Regions from separate parts of the Pseudomonas sp. LBUM1648 genome, predicted to be linked through region 2. Evidence: predicted binding sites of a transcription regulator. Region 2 holds the regulator's gene; each other region holds the start of a gene.

The links. Region 2 encodes sigma-54, which starts transcription at its own class of promoters, with help from an activator protein. Its sites were predicted from a motif close to ANTGGCATNNANNTTGCTNT; they were not measured.
Region 1: a site for sigma-54 is predicted at 2,018-2,037, ahead of ACA043_RS07880 (flagellar basal body rod protein FlgF). Genes of this name have one in related genera too.
Region 3: a site for sigma-54 is predicted at 1,883-1,902, ahead of glnK (P-II family nitrogen regulator). Genes of this name have one in related genera too.

Annotation. Positions count from the first base shown of each region.
Region 1 covers NZ_CP166808.1:1,719,315-1,723,464, reverse strand. The annotation lists gene flgH (flagellar basal body L-ring protein FlgH) at 1-339, opposite strand, end outside; gene flgG (flagellar basal-body rod protein FlgG) at 392-1,177, opposite strand; gene ACA043_RS07880 (flagellar basal body rod protein FlgF) at 1,223-1,963, opposite strand; gene ACA043_RS07875 (sigma-54-dependent transcriptional regulator) at 2,250-3,812, opposite strand.
Region 2 covers NZ_CP166808.1:983,413-987,562, forward strand. The annotation lists gene rapZ (RNase adapter RapZ) at 1-411, opposite strand, end outside; gene ptsN (PTS IIA-like nitrogen regulatory protein PtsN) at 414-878, opposite strand; gene hpf (ribosome hibernation-promoting factor, HPF/YfiA family) at 890-1,198, opposite strand; gene ACA043_RS04270 (RNA polymerase factor sigma-54) at 1,272-2,765, opposite strand; gene lptB (LPS export ABC transporter ATP-binding protein) at 2,953-3,678, opposite strand; gene lptA (lipopolysaccharide transport periplasmic protein LptA) at 3,678-4,150, opposite strand, start outside.
Region 3 covers NZ_CP166808.1:6,270,970-6,275,119, reverse strand. The annotation lists gene ACA043_RS28590 (hypothetical protein) at 1-27, opposite strand, end outside; gene ACA043_RS28585 (HigA family addiction module antitoxin) at 280-549, shown strand; partial or broken gene ACA043_RS28580 (BRO-N domain-containing protein) at 544-1,064, opposite strand; gene ACA043_RS28575 (accessory factor UbiK family protein) at 1,430-1,690, opposite strand; gene glnK (P-II family nitrogen regulator) at 2,104-2,442, shown strand; gene ACA043_RS28565 (ammonium transporter) at 2,480-3,817, shown strand; gene ACA043_RS28560 (secondary thiamine-phosphate synthase enzyme YjbQ) at 4,033-4,150, shown strand, end outside.

The DNA of each region.
Region 1 (4,150 bases), 740 kb from region 2:
CAGCGGGTTATTGGTGGTCAGACTGGAACCGAACAACGAAGTCAGGCCGACCGTGGTATCGCTGTTCTTGCCGATCTGCGAGTTAGCGTTTTTGCTCGCCTGGGTTCTCTCGTTCAGGGTGATGGTGATGATGTCACCGACCCGGAACGCCTTGCGATCGCTGTACAGGTTCTGCTCGAAGCCGGCCTGATAGATCGAGCCGTTGTTGGCGGCCGCCGGCAACGGCGTGCGCGGCAACACCGGGGCGTAGTAAGGGTCATTGGGCTTGGGCGTCGGAGCGACGCAGCCCGCGAGCGAGACGACTCCACTCAATGCCAGAACAGATACGAAGCGATTCATGACCCTACCTCACGGTGTTGCAGGCGACCTCATGGCCGCCTCATAGACTTGATTACAGATTCTGCGTTACGAACGAGAGCATCTGGTCGGCGGTGGAGATCACCTTGGAGTTCATCTCGTAAGCGCGCTGAGTGGTGATCATGTTGACCATCTCTTCAACGGTGCTGACGTTGGACGTTTCCAGGGTGTTCTGCAGCGTGGTACCGAAACCGTTCAGGCCCGGAGTACCGACTTGCGGCGCGCCGGAAGCAGCGGTTTCCAGGAACAGGTTGTTGCCCACCGCTTGCAGGCCGGCCGGGTTGATGAAGTCGGCGGTTTGCAGGTTGCCAATCACTTGGGAAGCCGGGTTGCCGGCAACGGTGATCGATACGGTGCCGTCACGGCCGACGGTGAAGGTCTGGGCATCGTTCGGAATGACGATGGCTGGTTCCAGAGCGAAACCGCTGGCGTTGACGACCTGGCCATTGGAATCGAGGTGGAAAGTACCGTCACGGGTGTAGGACGTGGTGCCGTCCGGTTGCAGAATCTGGAAGAAACCGCGACCGTCAACGGCCAGGTCCAGCGGCTGTTCGGTGGTTTGCAGGCTGCCGGCGGTGAAGTTTTTCTGCGTGCCGACAATGCGCACACCGGTACCCACTTGCAGACCCGACGGCAGTTCGCTGTCCTGGGTCGACTGGGCGCCTGGCTGACGCTTGATCTGATACAGCAAGTCCTGGAACTCGGCGCGGTCACGTTTGAAACCCGTGGTCGAGACGTTTGCCAGGTTGTTGGAAATGGTGGTCAGGTTAGTGTCCTGGGCGGACAGACCGGTTTTGGCAACCCATAGAGCCGGAAGCATTCGATTCTCCTCGTGCGCCTGTTTTACGGCGCGACGTTCTGATAATTAGCTGATCTGCAAGACCCGAGCCATGGCCTGGTCGTCGTCTTTGGCGGTGTTCATCATCTTGACGTGCAACTCGAACTGCTTGGCCAGGGCCAGCACCGAAGTCATTTCTTCCACGGCATTGACGTTGCTCGACTCCAGGAAACCCGACACCAGTTTGACGTTGGCATCGATCGGCGCAGGCTGGCCGTCCTTGGTGTAGATCGAGCCGTCGAGGCCCTTGTTCATGTTCTTGATGTCCGGGTTGACCAGTTTGATCCGGTCGACTTCCGCCATGACGCGCGGGCCTTCGCCCATCGCACGAATACTGATGGTGCCGTCTTCGCCGACTTCAATCTGCTGCTCGGGTGGCACGGCGATCGGACCGCCATTGCCCATCACCGGCATACCGTTGCCGGCACGCAGGACGCCGAGGGCGTCGACATTCAGGCTGCCGGTGCGCACGTAGCTTTCGCCGCCGTTGGGATTCTGCACGGCGATCCAGCCATTGCCGGTCACGGCGACGTCGAGGTCACGGCCGGTCTGCACCAGCGAGCCTGGCGTGAAATCAGTGGCGGGCCGTTCGCTCAGGGCAAACGCGCGCGCCGGAAAGCTGTCACCGAACACCGGCATCGAACGCGCCTGCTCCAGGTCGCGCTGAAAACCGTTGGTGGAGATGTTCGCCAGGTTGTTGGCATGAGCCTTCTGCGCCAGTGCGTTCTGGCTGGCGCCGGTCATTGCCACATAAAGGTACTTGTCCACACTCTTTCCTCTGCATGCCGGACGTTTGCCGCCCACCGCTGTACTGCTGAGCCATAAGCAATTTGCAGACCAACTTTTTTCTGGCGGCTTGAGGCCCGGCAAACAAAGGACTTGAGGGGTATTGCGGGGAATTGGGAAATGTATCGAAGTCGAAAAACCGGCGGTGTTATGCCGCTTCGCGGCAATCGACCAAAAGATCGCAGCGTGCCGCAGCTCCTACAGGAATCCGCATTCCAACTCTAGAAGCTGCCGAAGGTTCGGGCCGCGTCCGGACGATCTTTCGATCTTAGGCTTCAGGCTCTTTGCCCACCTCATACTCACGCAACTTATTGGCAATGGTCGTATGCGAAACCCCGAGGCGCTTGCCCAATTGCCGACTGCTCGGGTGCTCGGAATACAGACGTTCCAGCACGGCCTTCTCAAACCGCCCGACGATCTCGTCCAGCCCACCTTCAAGGGAAAAATCGCCAAGCGGCTGACGCACGCCATAATCCGGCAGGCGAATATGCTCGGCCTTGACCGTGCCGCCATCACACAGCGACACCGCCTGAAACAGCACGTTCTCCAACTGCCGCACATTACCCGGCCAGTGATAATGACTGAGCCGATCCATGGCCGTCGGCGCCAGTTTTGGTAGCGAACAGCCGATCTGTCGACTGGCCTGATCAAGAAAGTGCTCGACCAGCGGCGTCAAACCGTCGAGGCATTCGCGCAGGGGTGGAATATGCAGCGAAAGCACGTTCAAGCGGTGGTACAAATCCTGACGAAACTCGCCGCGAGCGCACAACTCGGACAAGTCCACCTGTGTTGCGCAGATCACCCGCACATCCAGATAAACCTCTTCATCGCTGCCGACGCGACGGAAGCAGCCGTCCTGTAAGAAGCGCAGCAATTTCACCTGCAAGCGCGGGCTCATTTCGCCGACACCATCGAGAAACAGCGTGCCGCCCGCCGTCAACTCCAGCAGACCGAGCTTGCCTTCAGCGCGTGCGCCTTCGAAAGCACCGGGGCCATAGCCGAACAGCTCGGTCTCGGCCATCGACTCCGGCAGGCCGGCGCAGTTGAGCGCCATCAGCGGCGATTGTCCGCGCGGACTGGCGAGGTGACAGGCGCGTGCCAGCAACTCCTTGCCGGTGCCGGTTTCGCCTTCTATCAATAGAGGTGCATCGAGGGGCGCCATGCGACGCGCTTCGCGCACCACCGCCGCCATGACTTTCGAGCTTTGGAAGATGCTGTCGAAACCGCGCAACTCCTGCTTGCGCACGTTATAGATGCGCTCGCCGACACGGTCGGCGCGATGCAAGGTCAGCACCGCACCGGCCATGGCTTCGCTGTCGTCGTGCTCCGATTGCAGCGGAGCGATGTCGGCGAGAAAAACGTCGCCCTTGACCTTGACCCGCATGCCGTTGATTCGCGATTTATTGGCGCGCACCAGTTCCGGCAGGTCGAAATCTTCGGCGTAGCGGGACAGCGGAATCCCCGGCACCTCGTCGACGCGCACGCCGAGCAACTGCGCCGCCGCGCGGTTGGCGGCGACAATCGAGCCACCCATATCGATCGACAACACCGGAAATTCCAGCGCACCGAGCAGTGCGTTCAACTCCATGTGCCGCCGCTCGCTGGGCATCAGCCCTACCCGCTTGACGCCGAACACCCCGGCAATCGATTCGAACTTCGGGCGCAACGCCTGGAACTGGATGTTGATCAGGTTCGGGCAATGCAGATAGATCGCGTTGCCATGCTCACCACCAACCTCGCCGCGCGCGACGTTGATCCCGTACGCCACCAACAGGTTGAGAATGTCGCGCAGGATGCCGATGCGGTTTTGGCAGTGGACTTTGATACGCATATAAAAGGCCCGAAAACGATGATTAACCTGTAGGAGCGAGCCTGCTCGCGATGAGGCTAGCCCAGCCAACTTCCCCATTGACTGATACACAGCAATCGCGAGCAGGCTCACTCCTACAGGGGGGTTGCGCCAGACTTTTCTGTCGCAGCGCGCAGATAATTGTCAAGATTATGTGACAGCAATGACCCTTTTCAAACCTGCAAATCACTGCAAACGCGAGATATCCGTCAAAGCGTAACGATTACTTTACGAATTAAAGGGAAAATTCCTACGCGAAGGCGATTCAACCTGCTGCACATCAACGCGCTCTCGGGTAATTCTGAGTCCATCGCTGGACA
Region 2 (4,150 bases):
GAGGTCGGCAAGATCGGCAATCGGGCCGAGCAGGGCGGTCTCATCGTTGATGGCTTCAGCCAGTGACCGATTGGCGGTGCTCAGCGGGTGCCGACGACGGGTTTCCGAGAAACGTTTGAGCAGAGTTTCTTCGTCAGCGTCCAGATACAACACATCGCACTGGATGTGGCGGCTGCGGACTTCTTCCAGCAACTCGGGGAAGCGTGACAGATGACTCGGCAGATTACGCGCATCGATCGACACTGCCACCAGCGGTTGTGCCAGTTCAGTATGAATGAGTGCGCGCTCTGCGAGTTCCGGCAGCAGGCCCGCCGGCAAATTGTCGATGCAGTAGTAGCCGTTGTCCTCAAGGACATTCAACGCCGTACTTTTGCCCGAGCCGGAACGGCCACTGACGATGATCAAGCGCATGATTAGAGCCCGCTTTGTTCGTCCACGACGACCTGATACAAGGCTTCGTTGCTCGAAGCACTACGCAATTTTTCGCGAACGTCCTTGCGATCAAGCATGCTGGCGATCTGACGCAGCAATTCCAGATGCGCATCGGTCGCAGCTTCAGGCACCAGCAATACGAACAGCAGGTCAACCGGAGCACCGTCGATGGCGTCGAAATCGATTGGGGCTTCAAGGTGCATCAAGGCGCTGATAGGCGATTGGCATCCCTTGAGGCGGCAGTGAGGAATGGCGATGCCGTTGCCGAAACCGGTGGAACCGAGTTTCTCACGAGCGATCAGGGCCTCGAAGACATCTTGCATCTCCAGAGCCGGCACTTCGCGGGCGATCAGATTGGCAATCTGTTCGAGGGCTTTCTTTTTACTGCCGCCCGGCACGTTCACGAGGGAACGGCCGGGGGTCAGGATACTTTCAAGTCGGATCATGGAGTGGGGGGTTATCGACCGGTCGCGCCCTGGAGCAGGCTCTGGGTCTTTTCCTTATGCTTTTTGAGTTGTTTATCCAGCTTGTCGGTCAGGGCGTCGATCGCGGCGTACATATCGGTATGTTCCGCGTTGGCGACCACTTCACTGCCGGGAATATGCAAGGTGGCTTCGATTTTCTGCTTCAGCTTTTCGACACACATCGTGACTTGCACGTTGGTAATCTTGTCGAAATGGCGCTCCAATCGTTCGAGTTTCTCGTTGATGTAGGTGCGCAGAGGTTCGGTCACTTCCAGTTGGTGTCCACTGATGTTGACTTGCATACAGCTTCTCCTTCGTTGCCAGTGCATAAAGCGGCAGGCCGAAAAGCCTGCCACTGGAACGCTGTAACGTGGCTTACATCAACCGCTTGCGTTCGCTGGAAGGCGCGATCCCTAGGGACTCGCGGTACTTGGCGACGGTGCGGCGAGCCACCTGAATGCCTTGTGCCTCCAGTAAACCAGCGATCTTGCTGTCACTCAACGGCTTTTTCTGATTTTCCGCGGCAACCAGTTTTTTGATGATCGCGCGGATCGCCGTGGACGAGCATTCACCGCCTTCGGAGGTGCTGACGTGGCTGGAAAAAAAGTATTTCAATTCATAGATACCGCGCGGTGTATGCATGAATTTTTGCGTGGTCACCCGGGAAATCGTCGACTCGTGCATGCCGACCGCTTCAGCGATGTCATGCAGGACCAGCGGCTTCATGGCTTCATCGCCGTATTCCAGAAACCCGCGCTGATGCTCAACGATCTGGGTGGCAACTTTCATCAGGGTTTCGTTGCGGCTTTGCAGGCTCTTGATGAACCAGCGCGCTTCCTGCAACTGATTGCGCATGAAGGTGTTGTCGGCGCTGGTATCGGCGCGTCGCACGAAGCCGGCGTACTGGGCGTTGACCCGTAGGCGAGGCACCGACTCCTGATTCAGCTCGACCAGCCAGCGCTCGTTGTCCTTGCGCACGATGACGTCCGGTACGACGTACTCGGCTTCAGTCGATTCGATCTGCGAGCCCGGGCGCGGGTTGAGGCTCTGCACCAGCTCGATGACCTGACGCAACTCGTCTTCCTTGAGCTTCATGCGCCGCATCAACTGGCTGTAATCGCGGCTGCCCAGCAGGTCGATATAATCGGTGACCAGACGTTTCGCTTCGGCCAGCCAAGGCGTCTTGGCCGGCAACTGGCGTAGTTGCAGCAGCAGGCATTCGCCAAGATTGCGGGCGCCGATGCCGGCAGGCTCGAATTGCTGGATGCGGTGCAGAACGGCTTCGATTTCGTCCAGCTCGATGTCCAGTTCCGGATCGAACGCTTCGAGGATCTCTTCGAGGGTTTCGTCCAGATAGCCCTGATTGTTGATGCAATCGATCAGGGTGACGGCGATCAGTCGATCGGTGTCGGACATCGGCGCGAGGTTAAGTTGCCACAGAAGGTGGCTTTGCAGGCTTTCGCCGGCGGAGGTACGGGTGGTGAAGTCCCACTCGTCATCGTCGCTGCTGGGCAGGCTGCTGGCGCTAGTCTGGTAGACGTCTTCCCAGGCCGTATCGACCGGAAGCTCGTTGGGGATGCGTTCGCTCCAGTCGCCTTCCTCTAGGTTATCCACCGTCGGGGCGGTTTCCTGATAGGAGGGTTCCTGGATCTCGGTGTTGGGCTTCTGTTCAGCGTTGTCGGCCAGAGGATCGGAGTTGTCGAAGTCGTCGCCTTCTTCCTGGCGTTCGAGCATCGGATTGGATTCCAGGGCCTCCTGGATTTCCTGTTGCAGATCCAGGGTCGACAATTGGAGCAGGCGGATAGCCTGTTGCAGCTGCGGTGTCATCGTCAGCTGCTGGCCCATTCTCAAGACTAGCGATGGTTTCATGGCAGGGGCTTAACACCTTATTCGCCGGCGCTATGCGCCATCCACTACAGGGCGCCGGAGCGCCAAACTTAAGCAAATTATATGCCTGAAACTGAAGTGTTTGCCTAGAGCGCTGTAACAATTAAAGCGTATTAAATTCTGCTTGAATCGATACAGCGCCCGGGCGGCTCACTCGGCACTAACAGGCTTACAGGCGGAATTCATGGCCCAGATACACTTCCTTGACCAGATCGTTGGCCAGGATGGTTTCTGCATCGCCTTCGGCAATCAACTGACCGTCGTTGACGATATAGGCGGTTTCGCAGATGTCCAGCGTCTCACGGACGTTGTGGTCGGTGATCAGAACACCGATGCCCTTGGCCTTGAGATGATGGATGATCTGCTTGATGTCGCCGACCGAGATCGGGTCGACACCGGCGAACGGTTCGTCGAGCAGGATGAATTTCGGTGCTGTCGCCAGGGCGCGGGCGATTTCCACCCGTCGGCGTTCACCACCGGACAGGCTCATGCCGAGGTTGTCGCGAATGTGGCTGATGTGGAATTCCTGCAGCAGGCTTTCCAGCTCCTTGCGACGGCCGGCCTTGTCGAGTTCCTGACGGGTCTCGAGGATGGCCATGATGTTGTCGGCCACCGACAGTTTGCGGAAGATCGACGCTTCTTGCGGCAGATAGCCGATACCCGCCTTGGCGCGACCGTGCATCGGCTGGTGGCTGACGTCCAGATCATCGATCAGCACACGGCCTTGATCGGCCTGTACCAAGCCGACGATCATGTAGAAGCACGTGGTCTTGCCGGCACCGTTGGGGCCGAGCAGGCCGACGATCTGGCCACTGTCGATCGACAGGCTGACGTCACGCACGACCTGTCGGCTTTTATAGGCCTTGGCCAGGTGCTGAGCTTTCAGAGTTGCCATTACTGGGTTTTCTCTTCGGTTTTCTTCTTCGGCTGGATCACCATGTCGATGCGCGGACGCGCTTCGGTGACTTTGCTGCCGGTAGCGCGGCCGGCGCTGGCCAGTTTCTTCACGGTGTCGTAGACGATTTTCTCGCCCTGGGTGGTGTTGTTGTCCTTGTCGACAACCTTGGCTTTATCGATCAGCACGACGCGATTTTGCGCAGCGTGGTACTGGATCGTCACGCCCCAGCCCTGAACAGGTTTGGTATCGCCAGCGGTTTGCAGTTGCTCGAAGTAGGCCAGGTTGCCCACCGATGTCACCACGTCGATGTCACCGGTCGGGGTACGGGTGATGGTTACGGTGTTGCCGGTAACCTTCATCGAACCCTGGGTGATGATCACGTCGCCTTTATAAGTGGCAACGCCATTCTTGTCGTCCAGCTGGGCATCGTCGGCCTGAATGCGGATTGGCTGCTCTTGATCGTTCGGCA
Region 3 (4,150 bases), 1.2 Mb from region 2:
TTCTTTGAGTTTGAGCAAGTCAGACAAGAGAGGTCCAGAACCAGAGTGTCTGGCGATCAATGTGATTCGTCTGCAATTCGACTTGTTGGATCGACCAGCGCAGGCGAAAGCCACCAGCGTAATCACAGGGAACAACTCACGGAATCAGGCGCAGACGCTGATTTTTGTAGGGCCGTGCCCTAATAGTTGTAGGACGCCGGCGAAAGGGTTTCGACGGTCTTGTATCGCGGAGTCGGATGCTCCAGTTTGGCCGCTCAATGCAGCCTCTGGAGACTAGAAATGAACCGCAATGGTATGCGCCCGATTCATCCGGGCGAGGTTCTGAATAAGGAGTTTATGAAGCCGATGGGCATGACCGTCATGGATTTGGCCATGCCCACGAAATGGCCCGAAAGTGAGATCGAAAAGCTTGTGAAATGCCAGCTCAGGATCTACGCCGACTTGGCAATCAGACTTGCCATTCATCTCAACACGACGCCTGAGTTCTGGATGAGTCTTCAGTCGACTTACGATTTGCGCAGGGCCCAGCTCAGGCATGCGGGCTTATAGCGATTGCAGCATCCGCGAAGCCCTTTTCCACCAAGGCCCCGTTATTGGGCGCTTCGGCTCTTCACGTTCCACCATCATCAACGGCACATCCTGCAACCGAATCCACGGCTGGTTATTCCAGTGCAGCAAACTCAATGTCATGTCCGGCCAGTTGAGTAGGCTCAGTTGTGGGCGTCGCTTGTGGTGGGGTGTTGGGTGTCGCGCAGGGTGGGGATGACTTGGTGGGTGAGCCATTCGCGCAAGGCTCGGTATTCGGGGCAGTAGTGGTAGACGAGGAGGGCGTAGACGCCGGATTCGCTGATCAGCAGGGTGTTTTCGATTTGGTTGTGGATCAGGGTTTTGCGGGTTTGGTGTTGGTCGGAGTCGAGTTTTCGCAGCATGCGTTCGTTTAGGTAGATGTGCAGCAGGCGGCTCAGGTCTCGGGCGCAGAACCAGGGTTGGTTCTGGATGAGGAGGGCGTGGAGGGGGAGTTTGTGGCGGGTGAAGAGGTAAGGCTTTAAATAGGTTTCTTCCATGGTGCAGTTCTCGAATTCGAATGAAGAAAACTGCCTCTGATCGTCGCCAAACGATAGGGGTGGCAGCTATGCGCAGGTTGGCGAACCGGTGAATCCGGAACCGGCAGACCCTAAGGTCTCCCACGCACAGCCGCCATAATTCGAGATGGGAAAAGTCCCAAGGTCGAACATAGTCGCAATGCGTCGAACTCTATCCAGGTCGCCAAACCCGGTGCTGAACATTCAGCATCGGGTGAGCTTAGGAACCGGGGCTTTTCGACGCAATCGGACGGCGGTCACTCAGGTTGTAGGACGTTGCCGAGATGATTGAAGGGCTGAAGATCAAAAGATCGCAGCCTTCGGCAGCTCCTACAGGGGGAGCAGGGTTACTCGGCTGGCGGAGTCAGCTTCGCTTCCATATCGGCCACTTTCGCTTCGAGGCTTTCGAGGCGGGCGCGAGTGCGGGCCAGCACGACCATCTGACTATCAAACTCTTCCCGGCTCACCAGATCGAGTTTGCTGAAGGCACTTTGCAGCAGCATCTTGAACTGGCTTTCGATTTCGGCTTTCGGCAGCGGGGTGTCGCCGCTGAACAGGCGGGAGGCGGTGCCGCTCAAGGCGTCGAGGAAGTCTTTGGGTGCGAGCATGGGGAATGTCCTGAAAACAATGGCAGGCAGTGTATCACGCAGTGTCTATAGTCAATCTCGCAGGCAGGGATGCACGCTTTTCGCGCAGGCGGACGGACGGCGACGCACCGTTGTTGTGCGTATCCGCGACGCCTTTTGCACGGGAGTGCCTGCGGCAGCGGCCAAGGGATTGAAATCAGTGGGTTTTGGCGAGATGGCAAGGTTTCTGCTTAGTCACCTGTGACCCATGCACTGATGCAGTCGCTGTGACGAATGCAGTGCGGCAGGCGGAACGGGGAGTTTCGTCTGATGCGGTTAGCTGGCGTCAGTCGGGCGGTCAAGGCCGACGATGCGTTACAAAGCCAGGCACTGCGCTTAGACTTGAGTCGGGTTTGTTTTCCTGGGGCAAGTCCACCAATTCGGGAGAGAGTTTCATGAAGCTAGTCACTGCCATCATCAAGCCGTTCAAGTTGGACGACGTGCGCGAGTCGCTGTCCGAAATCGGCGTGCAGGGCATTACCGTTACTGAAGTCAAAGGCTTCGGCCGGCAGAAGGGTCACACCGAGCTGTATCGCGGCGCGGAATATGTGGTCGATTTTCTGCCCAAGGTGAAAATCGACGTGGCCATCGACGACAAGGATCTGGATCGTGTTATCGAGGCGATAACCAAGGCTGCCAACACCGGCAAGATCGGTGACGGCAAGATCTTCGTGGTCAATCTGGAACAGGCGATTCGTATCCGTACCGGCGAAACCGATACCGACGCGATTTAAAAGCCGCCACAAACCCAACGCCCCAGGAGAAAACAATATGACTCTGCGTAAATTCGCAGGGCTAGGAGCCCTGTTGTCCATCGTAATGCCAAGCCTTGCAATGGCGGCAGACGAAGTGGCGGCCCCAGTCCTCAATTCCGGCGACACCGCCTGGATGCTCACCTCCACAGCCCTCGTGCTGTTCATGACCATCCCGGGCCTGGCGCTGTTCTACGGCGGCATGGTTCGCTCGAAAAACATTCTTTCCGTGATGATGCAGTGCTTCGCCATTACCGGTCTGATCAGCATCCTGTGGGTCATTTATGGCTACAGCATTGCGTTCGACACCACCGGCATGGAGCAGGGCGTCGTCAACTTCAACTCGTTCTTCGGCGGCATGGGCAAGGCGTTCCTCGCCGGTGTCACGCCTTCGAGCCTGACCGGCCCAGCGGCGCTGTTCCCTGAGGCGGTGTTCATCACCTTCCAGATGACCTTCGCGATCATCACCCCGGCGCTGATCGTCGGCGCGTTCGCCGAGCGGATGAAGTTCTCCGCGATGCTGATCTTCATGGGCATCTGGTTCACCCTGGTTTACGCACCGATCGCGCACATGGTCTGGTCCGGCAACGGCGGCCTGATGTGGGACTGGGGCGTGCTCGACTTCGCGGGCGGCACCGTGGTGCACATCAACGCGGGTGTGGCCGGTCTGATTGCCTGCCTGGTATTGGGCAAGCGCAAAGGCTTCCCGACCACCCCGATGGCACCGCACAACCTCGGTTACACCCTGATGGGCGCGGCGATGCTGTGGGTCGGCTGGTTCGGCTTCAACGCCGGTTCCGCTGCGGCGGCCAATGGCACCGCCGGCATGGCGATGCTGGTCACCCAGATCGCGACCGCTGCGGCTGCGCTGGGCTGGATGTTCGCTGAGTGGGTCACCCACGGCAAACCAAGTGCTCTGGGCATCGCCTCGGGTGTGGTTGCCGGTCTGGTGGCGATTACTCCGGCTGCCGGTACCGTGGGCCCGATGGGCGCACTGGTGATCGGTCTGGCGGCGGGCGTGGTGTGCTTCTTTTGCGCCACCACCCTGAAACGCAAACTCGGTTATGACGATTCCCTCGACGCATTCGGCGTACACGGCATCGGCGGTATCCTCGGCGCGATTCTGACCGGTGTGTTCGCGGCGCCGGCTCTGGGTGGTTTCGGTACCGTTACCGATATCGGCGCGCAAGTCTGGATTCAGGTTAAAGGCGTTGGCTTCACGGTGATCTACACCGCGATCGTCACCTTCATCATCCTCAAGGTTCTGGACGCCGTGATGGGTCTGCGTGTAACCGAGGAAGAAGAGTCGGTTGGCCTCGATCTGGCACAACACAACGAACGTGGCTACAACCTGTAATTACGCGCACTAAAAAACTTGCCCGGTTCGCCGGGCATTTTTTTGTCTGGAATTTGTCATTGAAGGACAAGCTGAAAGGATTTTTCGTACGGCTTTGGTCGAGTTTACGAAGGGTGTTTTTCTGCGGGCAATGGCTTACACCGTTGCAGGAATATTAGGGCCTTTGTTTTTTCCCAGAGCGCGCTAGAATGCGCCCCGAATGTGCGGAGAACTGTATGTGGCAACAGACTCTGATAACCCTGCGGGCAAGACCCCGGGGCTTTCATCTGGTAACGGACGAGTTACTCGCCGGCCTGCCTGAACTCAAGGCATGTCGGGTCGGTCTGTTGCATT